DNA from 3 places in the Terrisporobacter glycolicus ATCC 14880 genome. Region 1 is predicted to be linked to each of the others. Evidence: riboswitches for the same ligand, from Rfam matches in the RefSeq annotation. Region 1 holds a riboswitch; each other region holds the start of a gene.

Region 1 (4,305 bases):
TGCTTCTGTTCATATGAATAGCTATGTTTGGTATTATACAAATTGGACGATTTATATTTATTATCTCTTCTCTCGGGCATAATACATTTTCAGATTTCAATACTACTCTACCTGCAATAGACAATGGTCTATCAAACCAAGTACTTAGTATAGCACCACCATAACTTTCAGTATTTAATTTTAAATACGTACTCTCTACAGCTATTTCCGCATTAGGTTTAATTTTAAAGGTTGGTGAGTCACTGTGAGAACCTATTATCCTAAATCCATCTTGCATATTGTCAGAGTTTATTACAAAGGCTGTCAGTGAAGATGAATTTTTTGTTATAAAATACTTTCCACCAACCTTAAGTTGCCATTTCTCATTCATTTTCAATTCATTAAATCCATTTTTTAATAATAAATCTTTGCTAGTCTCAACTGCATTAAATGCAGTTGGACTATCATAAATATAATCTATTAAATTCTCTGCAAATTGTTTTTTCATAACTCCTCCTATTAAACTAAGTCTAAAGTTGTATATTCTTTATTTATAGTTTTTATACCTTGGTTATCAAAAGCTATAGTCACATCTGGGCCTTTTAGGGCAACTACTGTTCCCAGACCAAACTTAGGATGATGTACTTTAGCTCCAAGTTTTAAGTCGTCTATATTACTTTCATTCGATGTGTTTTTTATAGTAGCATTTGCTTTTTTAGCAACTTCAACCTTATTCATATTATTCATTTTATATTTTTGAGTATATTTATCAAGAATATTATAATTTGCCTTTGAGAAAGATAATTCTTTTTGATCTTTATTTAATCTTTCTATACAATCACCTGGTAATTCTTCTATAAATCTAGATGCAATTGAAGGATTCGTTCTTCCATATAAAGTTCTCTTTCTTGTTAAAGTTAAGAATAGTTCTTCTTTTGCTCTAGTTATTCCAACATAGCAAAGTCTTCGTTCTTCTTCTATGTCACTATCCCTCATTGATTGTATTGCTCTAGAAATTGGGAATATTTTTTCCTCCATTCCTGCTAAAAATACTACAGGGAATTCAAGACCTTTTGATGAATGTATTGTCATTAAAGAAACTCTATCCTCAGATTCTTCCTCGCTATCTGGTTCAGCACTAAGAGCCACTCCTGTTAAAAATGCTTCTAAGCTCTTTTCATCGCTTGAGCTTTCAAACTCTAAAGCTACTGATATAAGTTCTTCTAAGTTTTCTAGTCTATCTTCACCTTCATTATTTTTTTCTTTTAATAATTCTTCTTTGTATCCTGTCACATCCAATACTTTTTCAATAACTTGACTAACACTATATACGTCTGTAAAACTTCTTAATGTAGACATTAAATCTACAAATTCACTTATACTAGATCTAGCTTTTCTTGATATATCTGAGTTATCTTCTATATCAATTAATACAGAATAAATACTTTCTTCCTTTAAACTGGCTCTATCTTCTATTTTTTCTATAGTTCTAAGGCCTATTCCTCTTCTAGGAACGTTTATTATTCTTTTTAAAGATATATCATCCTGAGGGTTTTGTATTACTCTAAGATAAGCTATAATATCCTTTATTTCTTTTCTTTCATAGAATTTAATACCACCATAAATATTATATGGTATACCAGCCCTATTTAATGCATCTTCTACAGAACGTGCTTGTGCATTGGCTCTATATAAAACGGCAAAATCTTTATAATCTCTATCTTCATATCTCTTCATATATGAAATAGTATTTACTATAAAATCACCTTCATCAATTTCATTTTCTGACAATTGGATTTTTATTAGTTGCCCTTCTTTTTTGTCACTCCAAAGTCTTTTTCTTTTTCTTTCTGTATTATTTGCAATAACATGGTTGGCTGCATCTAGTATTACTTGTGTTGATCTATAGTTTTGCTCAAGCTTTACTATTTTAACATTGTCGTAATCCCTTTCAAATTCTAGGATATTTCTTATGTCAGCACCTCTCCAGCCATAAATACTTTGGTCATCATCTCCAACAACACAAATATTTTGATGTTGTTTTGCTAATAATTTTATTAATTCATATTGTGCTTTACTAGTGTCTTGGTATTCATCTACCATTATGTATCTAAATTTATTTCTATAAAAATCTAATACATCTGGACATTCTTTAAACAGCTCAACTGTTTTCATTATTAAGTCATCAAAATCTAAGGCACTATTTCTTTTTAAACGATCTTGGTACAGTGCATAGATTTCTCCTACCTTTGTTTTAGATATATCACCTTCGTTTAATTTTAAGAACTTTTTAGGAGAATATAATTTATCCTTTGCATTAGATATACAACTTAATACATATTTAGGATCAAATGCCTTATCACTAATATCCAGTTCTCTCATACAGTCCTTAATTAAAGTAACTTGGTCTGGACTATCATAAATTACGAAACTTCTATTATAGCCTATTTTATTTATACTTTTTCTAAGAATACGAACACAACAAGAGTGGAATGTTGTAATCCACATTTCTTTAGTATCTGTTCCTTCTAAAGTTTCTTCTACCCTTTCTCGCATCTCATTGGCTGCTTTATTTGTAAATGTTATAGCTAAAATATTTTCAGCTTTAACATCTTTATCTTCCATAAGATAACCGATTCTAGTAGTTAAAACTCTCGTCTTTCCCGATCCAGCTCCAGCAAGTATTAAAACAGGTCCTTCTGTATTTTCTACCGCTTCTCTCTGAGCTGGATTTAATTTTTCTATTATATCTGAAATCATATATATCCTCCTATAATGCTCATATAAATATATTTTAATCTAATTCCATTTTTTCTTCAAACTCCATAATACTATAATAATTCCCATGAATAAAATATAAAATACTTAACCTGCAAATTATCATTAAAAAAAGGCCTTAGGACTTTGGAGAATCCTAAGGCATAGGTTAAGGGTTATTCTATTTTCAAACTATTTTGAAATAAAATAGGTTGAGGGCTTATTTAAGTTTATAAGAACTAAAAGTGCCTAACTCCAAGTTAGGCACAATATCTTCAAATAAAAATTTTTATTAAGATATTTCTCCTACCCCGAAGAAATCACTTTATATTATAGGCAGGTCTCCTGGCTTTGCTTCATTCTACTCCTTTCCCTTCCCATGTTTCCACAGTGGTCAAAAGTTTCGTCCACATTACAGTAGCGGGGGCTGCAAAGGTATCTCACCTTTTTCCCTATTAATCTTAGTTTAAGAACCTAAAATATTTTAATTAATTTAATTTTCAACTAAGATAATTGTAACACATAAATAAGATTATTTGTTAATTTTTACTAATTATTTTATTACATATTTTTCTAAAATATCTTAATTTTTTATTATTTTTTTCAAATACATAGCAACTATATCAGAAAATCTTTCTATATCCTTGGTATAAATAAAATCTTTTCCATAAATTACTTTTTCCGCTTCTAAATCTTTTTCTTTTCCAGTGAAAACTCCTAATACAAGTATACCCTGCTTTCTCGCCTTTCGAACTTCTAAAGCTGTATCTTTTACTGCTACCATTCCTTTGTAAGATGCTTCTCCTCTTAAGCTTCTGGATCTATCTTTTCCTATTTTCACATCATTTGGTTTTCCATCGCTAAGTATTATAAGTATTTTATTTTCTTCTTCTCTTTCTAGTAAAGCGCCACTAGCTGCCTTTATTGCTAATCCATCTCTATTATTTCCTGCCGCAAAATATTCAAATATATTTTCGCAAGAATAGATATTATCATTATAGTCTCTGTATCTTTTTAAGATGGTATAATCTAAAAAGCTCAAATATCCCATAACTCTATTTGGAATACCAATTGATGTAAGGGCGGTAGCAATTATATATGCCTGTATTGCTACATTAAACTGATTTCTACTTTGTGAACCACTTGCATCAAGTAATATATCTATAACATACTTTCCTTTTTCATTTCTTATATCCTTATAAAAAACTTTTGTATTGTTACTCCTTCCTATTCTCCAGGCTCTGTTTGCACAAATAGTTCCTCCGTCGGAATAAACTCTGTCGATTGCACTTTCTTCTATTAATATTCTTGATATACTTTCTTTTAATTTATTAATACTTCTTTTATGTAGTTTAATATTATCTCTATACTTGTATAAATTATTTTCTTTTTGTCTCGTAACGTATTTTAACTGAAAGGCATTGTTACATTCACTACGTAACACTCCATCTGTAAAATGAACTCTACACCCTTCATGTACATCTCTGCAATGTTTAGTTTCAATTTTTCTTATTTCACTTTCACTTAGAAATGCTTTGCCATAATAGTATTCCACCTTATCATAGATTT
Region 2 (4,305 bases), 420 kb from region 1:
AGTGAAGAAGCAATAAACCATTTGTTTATTGTAACCTCGGGGTTAGATTCCCTAGTTCTTGGAGAAGACCAAATTTTAGGTCAAGTAAAGGGTTCACATGAGTTCGCCATGAAATTAGGAGCTACTAAAAAATTTTTAAATAAACTATTTAGAGAAGCTATTACAACAGCAAAAGAAGTTAAAACTATAACTAAAATTTCTGAGCAGCCTTTATCCATAAGTTATATAGGTATAAAACTTTTAAAAGAAAAAATAGGTAGCTTAAAGGATAAGAATATATTAATAATAGGTTTAGGCAAAATGAACCTATTAACAATAAAGCACCTAGAAGAAGAAACGGTGGGTACCATCTATATTGCCAATAGAAGTGTAGATAAATTTAAAGAAATACAAAATAAATATAGTAATATAGAATATGTGCAATACAAAGATAGATACAATATTTTACGAGAGAATAAAATAGATATAGTGATAAGTGCAACGTCAGCACCACATTTAGTTATTAAATATGAAGATATGCCTATTATAAATAATCATATTTATTTTATGGATTTAGCGTTGCCTAGAGATATTGATTTTAAAATTAATGAATTAAAACATGCCAAAGTTTATTGTATTGATGATTTAAAAGAGATACAGCATAAAAATGATAATATGAGAATTAGTTTATCAAAAAAAGCTTATGAAATAATCAATGAAAAAATAAAAGAGTTTATTGTATGGGTAGATGTTTCCAATATAGATCCAACTATTCAATCTCTCAATAACAAATGTTTTGAAATAAAAGAGGATACTCTAGACTATATTTTTAGGAAAATTGATTTAAATCAAAGAGAGCAAAAAATAATTGATAAAATGTTAACTTCAGCATTAAAAAGACTAATTAGAGAGCCTATTATTAATTTAAAACAAGCAAAAAACAAAGGCAAAAGAGAAGAATATATAAAGACAATAGAAGAATTATTTGCTACTTAGGAGGAAACATATGAAACATACTAAATCTGAAGAGTTATATAAAGAAGCTGTAAAATACATACCAGGAGGAGTAAATAGTCCTGTAAGGTCCTTTAATTCTGTTGGGATAAGTCCAATATTTGCAAAGAAAGCACATGGAAGTAAAATTACAGATGTGGATGATAATGAATACATAGATTATATTTGTTCTTGGGGGCCATTAATGTTAGGTCATAGTAACGAAGAGATATCTAAAGGTATAGGTGAAATGATTGCTAGTGGAACAAGTTTTGGTTTAGCAACTGAGATTGAAGTTGAAATGGCAAAATTAATAGTTGACGCTTATCCAGCAATAGATCAAGTTCGCATGGTTAACTCAGGAACAGAAGCAACTATGAGTGCATTAAGAGTTGCTAGAGGATTTACTAAAAGAAATAAAATAGTAAAATTTGAAGGATGTTATCATGGTCATTCGGATGGTCTACTAGTAAAATCGGGATCAGGAACAATAACCTTTGGAGTTCCAACAAGTCCTGGGGTTCCAGAAGATATAGTTAAAAATACTTTAGTATGTAAATACAATGATATAGAAGATGTGAAAAGAGTATTTGAAGAAAATGGGGAAGATATAGCAGCCATAATAGTAGAAACTATTGGTGGAAATATGGGTATTGTACCAGGAAAGCAAGAATTTATAGAATTTTTAAGAGAAATATGTGATGAATATAAAACTGTTTTAATTTTCGATGAAGTTATAACTGGATTTAGATTATCTTACAACAGTTCATTAGAATATTTTGGAGTAAAACCTGACATGGTTTGTTTTGGTAAAATCATAGGTGCGGGAATGCCTGTAGGAGCTTATGGTGGTAAAAAGGAAATAATGGAAGTTGTATCGCCAATAGGACCTGTTTATCAAGCTGGAACTTTATCAGGGAATCCTCTTGCCATGTACTTAGGAAAAAGAAATTTAGAAGTATTAAGAGATAATCCGCGAATTTATGAAGAATTAAATGAAAAGGCAGATAAGCTAGAGCAAGGAATAAAGGATAATTTAAAAAAATTAAATCTTAATTATACAGTTAATAGAGCTGGCTCTTTAGTTTGTTTATTCTTTAAAGAAGGTTCAGTAGAAAATTACGATGATGCAATAGAAAGCAACATAGAAAAATATAATAAGTACTTTAAGGAAATGTTAGATAGGGGAGTATTAATAGGTCCTAGTCAATTTGAGGCTATGTTTTTATCTTATGCTCATAGCAATGAAGATATTGAATATACAATAAAGTGTAATTATGAATCTTTGAGAGCAATTCACAATTTATAAATTAAAATTTTAACAAAAATAACAAAAAAATAACTATTTAATAATATTTATATATATAAAAAATATTAATATGTTTTGCACAATAGTAAAAATAACTATAATTAAAATATATAAATTTTTTTATGAAATAAGAAGAGAATTGTAAAATTTAATAAAATTAGTTTAGGTTTTAGGGAAAAAGGTAAAAGCCTTTGCAGCCCCCGCTACTGTAAAACGGATGAAACCATAATTACCACTGTCAAATTGATGGGAAGGTATGGGAGTAAAATGATGTTAAGCCAGGATACCTGCCAAAACTAATTATATATAGAAAATCTCGGGGTGAAGATTTGATTTTATGTTACATAGTAAAATCCTAGCCATTAGAGCTGGGATTTTTTGGTATTTTATATAAAATGGAAAGGATTAATGCTATGGGAAAAAAAATAATGCTTCAAGGAACTGCATCAAATGTGGGAAAAAGCATAATAACTACGGGACTATGTAGAATTTTCAAACAAGATAATTATAAAGTAATACCTTTTAAATCTCAAAATATGGCTCTTAATTCTTTTATAACAAAAGAAGGTTTGGAAATGGGAAGAGCTCAAGTTTCTCAAGCTGAAGCTTGTGGAATAGATCCTATTGCAGATATGAATCCCATATTATTAAAACCAAATGGAAATAACAAAAGTCAAGTTATAGTAAGAGGAAAAGTAGTAGGAGATATGTCCTCGAAAGAATATTATGAGTATAAATTAGAGCTAGAGAAAATATTAGATGACATATTTAAAGAATTCGAGGGAAAATTTGACATAGTTGTAATGGAGGGTGCAGGTAGCTGTGCTGAAATAAACTTAATGGATAGAGATATATCAAATATGGGAATGGCACAAATTGCAGATGCACCAGTTATATTAATTGGTGATATAGACAGAGGTGGAGTATTTGCATCAATAGTAGGTACAATAATGTTACTTCCTGAAAAAGACAGAGAACGAGTTAAAGGTGTAATAATTAATAAATTCAGAGGTAGAAAAGAACTTTTAGAATCTGGTGTAAAAATGCTTGAAGATATTATAAAAGTTCCCGTTCTTGGAGTTATACCATATACTGACATAAAAATCGAAGAGGAAGACAGTGTAACTACTAGATTTAAGAAAAAAGTAGACAAAGGAGATATTCATATAGAAGTGATAAGAACACCTCATATGTCTAACTTTACAGATTTTAATATATTTGAAACACAAGAAGATGTGAGTCTTAGGTATGTTGATTATGGAGAATCTCTTGGAAATCCTGATATGGTAATTATTCCAGGAACCAAGTCAACAATAGATGACTTAATATTCTTGAGAGAAAATGGCTTAGAGAATCAAATTAAAGAGCTTCACAAAAGAGGAAAACTTGTACTGGGTATTTGTGGTGGGTATCAGATGTTAGGAAAAGTGCTAAAAGACCCATATCATGTGGAAAATGATCTGGAAGAAGTGGAAGGTATAGGTCTTTTAGATGTAGAGACGACTTTCGAACTAGAAAAAACTACAACTCAAGTTAAAGCTATATTAGGAGATAATTTATATGGATACCTTGCAAATTTAAATAAAAAAGAAGTCAATGGATATGAAATTCATATGGGAATGACAAGAAGAAGAGAAAATAGTGATAATTTTGCCACTGTAACAGAAAAACTTGGCGAGATTGTAAGCTATGAGGTTGGTAGCGTAAATAATCAGTGTAATGTTTTTGGAACTTATCTACATGGAATATTTGATGATATAGATTTTACAAGAACTATTTTAAATAACATAAGGAAAATGAAAAACTTAGAGCCTGTTGAAAGTAAAGTTGAGTCATTTGATGAGTTTAAAAATCAAGAATATGATAAATTAGCAGATTTTTTAAGAGAACATTTAGATATGAAAAAAATATATGAAATAATGAATTAAAATTAGCTACGCTTAAGCCACTGCGTGGGCGCTTCACTTCATAGCGCCAACGAGATGCCTTTGCGACCGCTTCAGGCAACGACCTTGCTTAAAATA
Region 3 (4,305 bases), 1.2 Mb from region 1:
CTTATCTAAAAGGATATGATATTAGAAAATATTCTTTTAAGGACAAAGATAATAAGAAGCTAACGCTTTTAATCAATACTCCTTCTCTTACTAATGAAATATACAAAAAGATTTTAATTACTGGTATATGCGCATTTGCATTATTTATACTAATATATATTATTCTAATTATAATATTTATAACCTGGCTTAATCATAAAGTAAAAAGACCTATTAATATTTTAAATGAAGCCATTGTTAAGTTTAAAAACGGTGAGCGTGAAAATTATTTAGATTACGATGGACCACAGGAATTTTGTGATATTTGTAGTAGTTTTAATGATATGTCAAGGAAGTTGTATAATAGTGAGAAAAAGCGTGAAAGTTTAGAAGAAGAAAAACAAAAAATGCTTGCTGATATATCTCATGATTTAAAAACGCCAATAACCGTTATAAAGGGATATTCGAAAGCTGTTTGTGATAATATAGTCTCAGAAGAAGAAAAAGATCAATATCTAATGACTATATATAAAAAAGCAGATCACTTAGATGAATTGATTAATACTTTTTATGAATACAGCAAATTAGAACACCCAGACTACAAATTTTTATTTGAAAAAATAGATTTATGTGAATATGGTAGAGTTTATCTTGCAGGAAAATACGAAGAATTAGATATAAATGGAGTAGAGCTGGAAGCGGATATACCAGATGATCCTATTTATTGTAAGTTAGATAGATTTCAACTAAAACGTGTTTTTGAAAATATTATATCAAATTCACTAAAGCATAATAAAAAAGAATTATGTATATTATTTGAAATAGAAGAATATTTCGATAAAGTGAAAATAAACATTGCAGACAATGGATATGGAATTTCCGAAGAAATACGTAAGAATATTTTTAACCCATTTGTTGTGGGAGAAAAATCTCGTACAACAAAAGGCTCAGGACTGGGCCTTGCCATAAGTAAAAAAATAGTAGAAGCCCACGGCGGAAGTATAAAAATTGTGGACGCTAGAAAAAATTATAAAACAGAATTTGAAATTATACTTCCAAGAGAGGTTTAAATTTCAATTAAAAATATTTATTGATGCTAGGTATGAATTTTAATACCTAGCGTTTTTAATTATATAAAAATATAAGTACTATATTTTGAAGTATGTAGAAGGTATTACTATCATAGTACTACTTGGTTAGAAAATAACTATACTTAAGTTTCAGTAAATATATTGTATAATAAGTATAAGGTAATAATTTGTAAACTCATTCAATATTATAGATAATAAAAAATAATAATGTAAATATATAATATATGTAGAAAAATAAAAAATATTTTTTATTTTGGAAGTGCGGTGAGATTCCGCCACAGATTATCCCTGCTGTAATAAGTTACGAAATTTGCTATTACCACTGGAAGCATCTCTGGGAAGGAGCAAAGAGTAGGTTTGAGCTTTAGTCAGAATACAGGCATATTATAAGCTTATGGTGAAAGTTTCCGAAGGCATAATCGGAGATTTATTTTGCATGTGATTTTTGATAATTATATGTAAATTAATCTTCATTATAAAAAATATTATTTTTAATAAAGAAGGGGATGTTTTTTATGAACCAAAGATTTAGAAAATTTGCAACAACAGGAATGGCGGCAGCTATAATGTTATCTATGGGGGCAACATCATTTGCAACTGATTTTTTCACAGAGTATCCTAATTTGACTAATTATAATACTGATTATAATTATACTGTTGAGAAAGGAAGTGGAACAAAGGATCAAGCTTTAATGGTTCAAGGTGCAACAAGTAATTGGTATGGAACAAGTCTTTTTAATAATTTAGCAGATGCAGATTCTATTAATTGGAATATTGTACAAGGAAGTACAGATGCCGTAAGTGTTAGCAAACAAGCTCCAGAATCAGTAGCCAATCAATTTGCAGCTAAGGGAAATGCTACGATTGATAAGTCAAAGAATGCAGGAGTGGCAGTTGTAGAAGCAACAAATAAAACAAATGGATATATGGACTTTACTGTAGTATTAAATCCAACTAGTGCACAACAAGATGTTTCAGGTGTAAATGTAAGAGCATATGATGCTTCAAGTGGTAGCTTTAAATTTTTAAAGACTAATACAGGTAATGTATCAACAAGTGCTGTAAAATCTAAAATAAATTATCCAACAGCAATGGATGCAATATCAGTGGTAGCTGATAGTTTTACTTATGATGTACAGTGGGGAAGTGAATTCTTAAAGAATGTGACTATAAATAATAAAAACTATACATATATGGAAAATGAACTTGGTTGGATGTATAGAGTGTATGATTCTACTGGAACTGCAACATCTGAACAAAAAATGGTAGATGTTTCTGAAAAAGTTGGTGGGGAAACATTTGATGTGGAATCAGGACAAACTGTTGTTTGGGCATATGGAGACTATAGAGTACAATTCCCAGAAAACTTGTCAGAGCTACCTAATAAATAGTTATACAATTAGATCATTTTTGCTAATAAATATATAAAATATTATTACAATAAGAGAAAGTATAGATTTATTACATAAATGAAAGTTTGTTATAAATGGGGTGCTCTTATAGCACCCTTTTATATATTTATAATATTTTAATTTGGGGGAGTAATATGAGGAATAAAAACACTAAGAAATTAATTAAAAAATTTGTTAGTTCTTTTCTTGCATTTATTATGGTATTTACCCTATCTACAGTATCATCAATAAAATCTTTTGCCGAAGAAGTATTAACAGAAAAAGTACATGTGATAGTAGAAAATACTACGTGCTCTAAAAAAGATGGAGCAGCATGGGATGGAACTTTAGTAGATGATTGGGTAAAAATTGAAGACAATATGACTATGATGGATGCAATAGTTGAGGCATTAGATAGTGTAGGAGCTACACAAACAGGTGCAGAAAATAATTACATAAGTGAAATCAATGGACTTAAAGAATTTGACGGTGGATCTAGTTCAGGATGGATGGGAACAAAAAATGATTGGTTTGTTAATCAAGGATTTGGGGCATTTAAGGTAAAAGCTAATGATGAAATTAGAGTAATGTATACTATTAACTTTGGAGCAGATATAGGTGGAGATTATAGTAAAAATGATACATCATTAAGAACTATTGATTTTAGTAAAGGAAGTTTATCGCCTAAATTTAGCAGTGAAACGAAGGAATATACACTAACACTTGAAGATACTGATAAAATAAATGTAAAACCTACAGCGACTAATAAAAACTATCAAGTAAGAGTATATAAAGGTGAAGATGTAGATACATCAAAAGAAGGATATAAAAGAAGTGAAGAAATTAAAGTATCAGATGGAGAAACTATAATAGTTATATGTGGTGATAAGTCTTGGCCTGGTTCAAATGCAAGTATCAAATCTAGTACGTATACATTTAAAATAAAATCAAATATCAAACCAAACACAGCTCCAGTGCCTAACAAAGAAAGTGATAGTGCAAGCATTAATTTAGGTGAAACTTATTTACTAGATTTGTCTAAAATATTTAGGGATGAGGAAAATGACAAATTAACATATACAGTATCAGTTAATAATAATGAAGAAGTTGACGCAGATTCAAATTATTCATTTAAACCAGAAAAAGCAGGAAATTATAAACTAGAATTTAAAGCAAGTGATGGAAGAAAAGCGTCAAAACCTTATATATTAAATCTATCAGTAGATGATGGAAAAGCATATGAAATAAAGACTTTAGATACAGAAAATGGACAAATATCAGTAGATGTAAAAGAAGGTAAATTAAATACAAAAGTTACTCTAACTGTAAAACCAAATGAAAATTTTGCAATGGATACATTGGAAATAAAAGATAAAGATGGAAATGATATAGAAAGAGAAATAAATCAAGATAAATCTGATGGTATTAACTATATATATACATTTGAAATGCCTGCTTCCCATGTGAAGGTAAAAGCTACTTTTGGTAAAGCATATACATATAAAATTGAAGGTCATGATTGGTATAATATGTTTGCTTTAGAGGTATACAATAGGTATGGTGAAATAGTAAAACCAAAAGAACTTGTAGAAAAATCTTGGGGAGAAAAATATGGTAATGGATTTGAGAAAGGATATTACCATCTGACAGCAGGTGAATATAAATATATTTTTTATGGATACGAAAAAAATATAGGAAGAAAAGGAACGTTCAAAGTAGAAAAAACTAACGAAGAACAATCAAAAACTTTTTTCCCGTTTGAAATATATATAAACGAAAATAAATTAAATGAAAAAGATAGTAATGAAGTAAATATAGAAATAACAGATCCAGATGGAAATGTA

Evidence for each region. A riboswitch is a leader RNA that binds a small molecule or an ion and turns the genes downstream of it on or off. The one in region 1 is predicted to bind cobalamin.
Region 2: linked by a shared signal. The riboswitch ahead of TEGL_RS03340 (cobyric acid synthase) and the one ahead of pcrA (DNA helicase PcrA) in region 1 are both predicted to bind cobalamin.
Region 3: linked by a shared signal. The riboswitch ahead of TEGL_RS06945 (hypothetical protein) and the one ahead of pcrA (DNA helicase PcrA) in region 1 are both predicted to bind cobalamin.

What each region holds. Positions count from the first base shown of each region.
Region 1 is NZ_CP117523.1:223,336-227,640, reverse strand. It holds gene TEGL_RS01335 (M18 family aminopeptidase) at 1-487, opposite strand, end outside; gene pcrA (DNA helicase PcrA) at 499-2,739, opposite strand; cobalamin riboswitch at 3,055-3,229, opposite strand; gene TEGL_RS01325 (hypothetical protein) at 3,320-4,305, opposite strand, start outside.
Region 2 is NZ_CP117523.1:646,311-650,615, forward strand. It holds gene hemA (glutamyl-tRNA reductase) at 1-975, shown strand, start outside; gene hemL (glutamate-1-semialdehyde 2,1-aminomutase) at 986-2,281, shown strand; cobalamin riboswitch at 2,429-2,590, shown strand; gene TEGL_RS03340 (cobyric acid synthase) at 2,695-4,209, shown strand.
Region 3 is NZ_CP117523.1:1,406,923-1,411,227, forward strand. It holds gene TEGL_RS06940 (HAMP domain-containing sensor histidine kinase) at 1-1,049, shown strand, start outside; cobalamin riboswitch at 1,278-1,469, shown strand; gene TEGL_RS06945 (hypothetical protein) at 1,586-2,461, shown strand; gene TEGL_RS06950 (leucine-rich repeat protein) at 2,617-4,305, shown strand, end outside.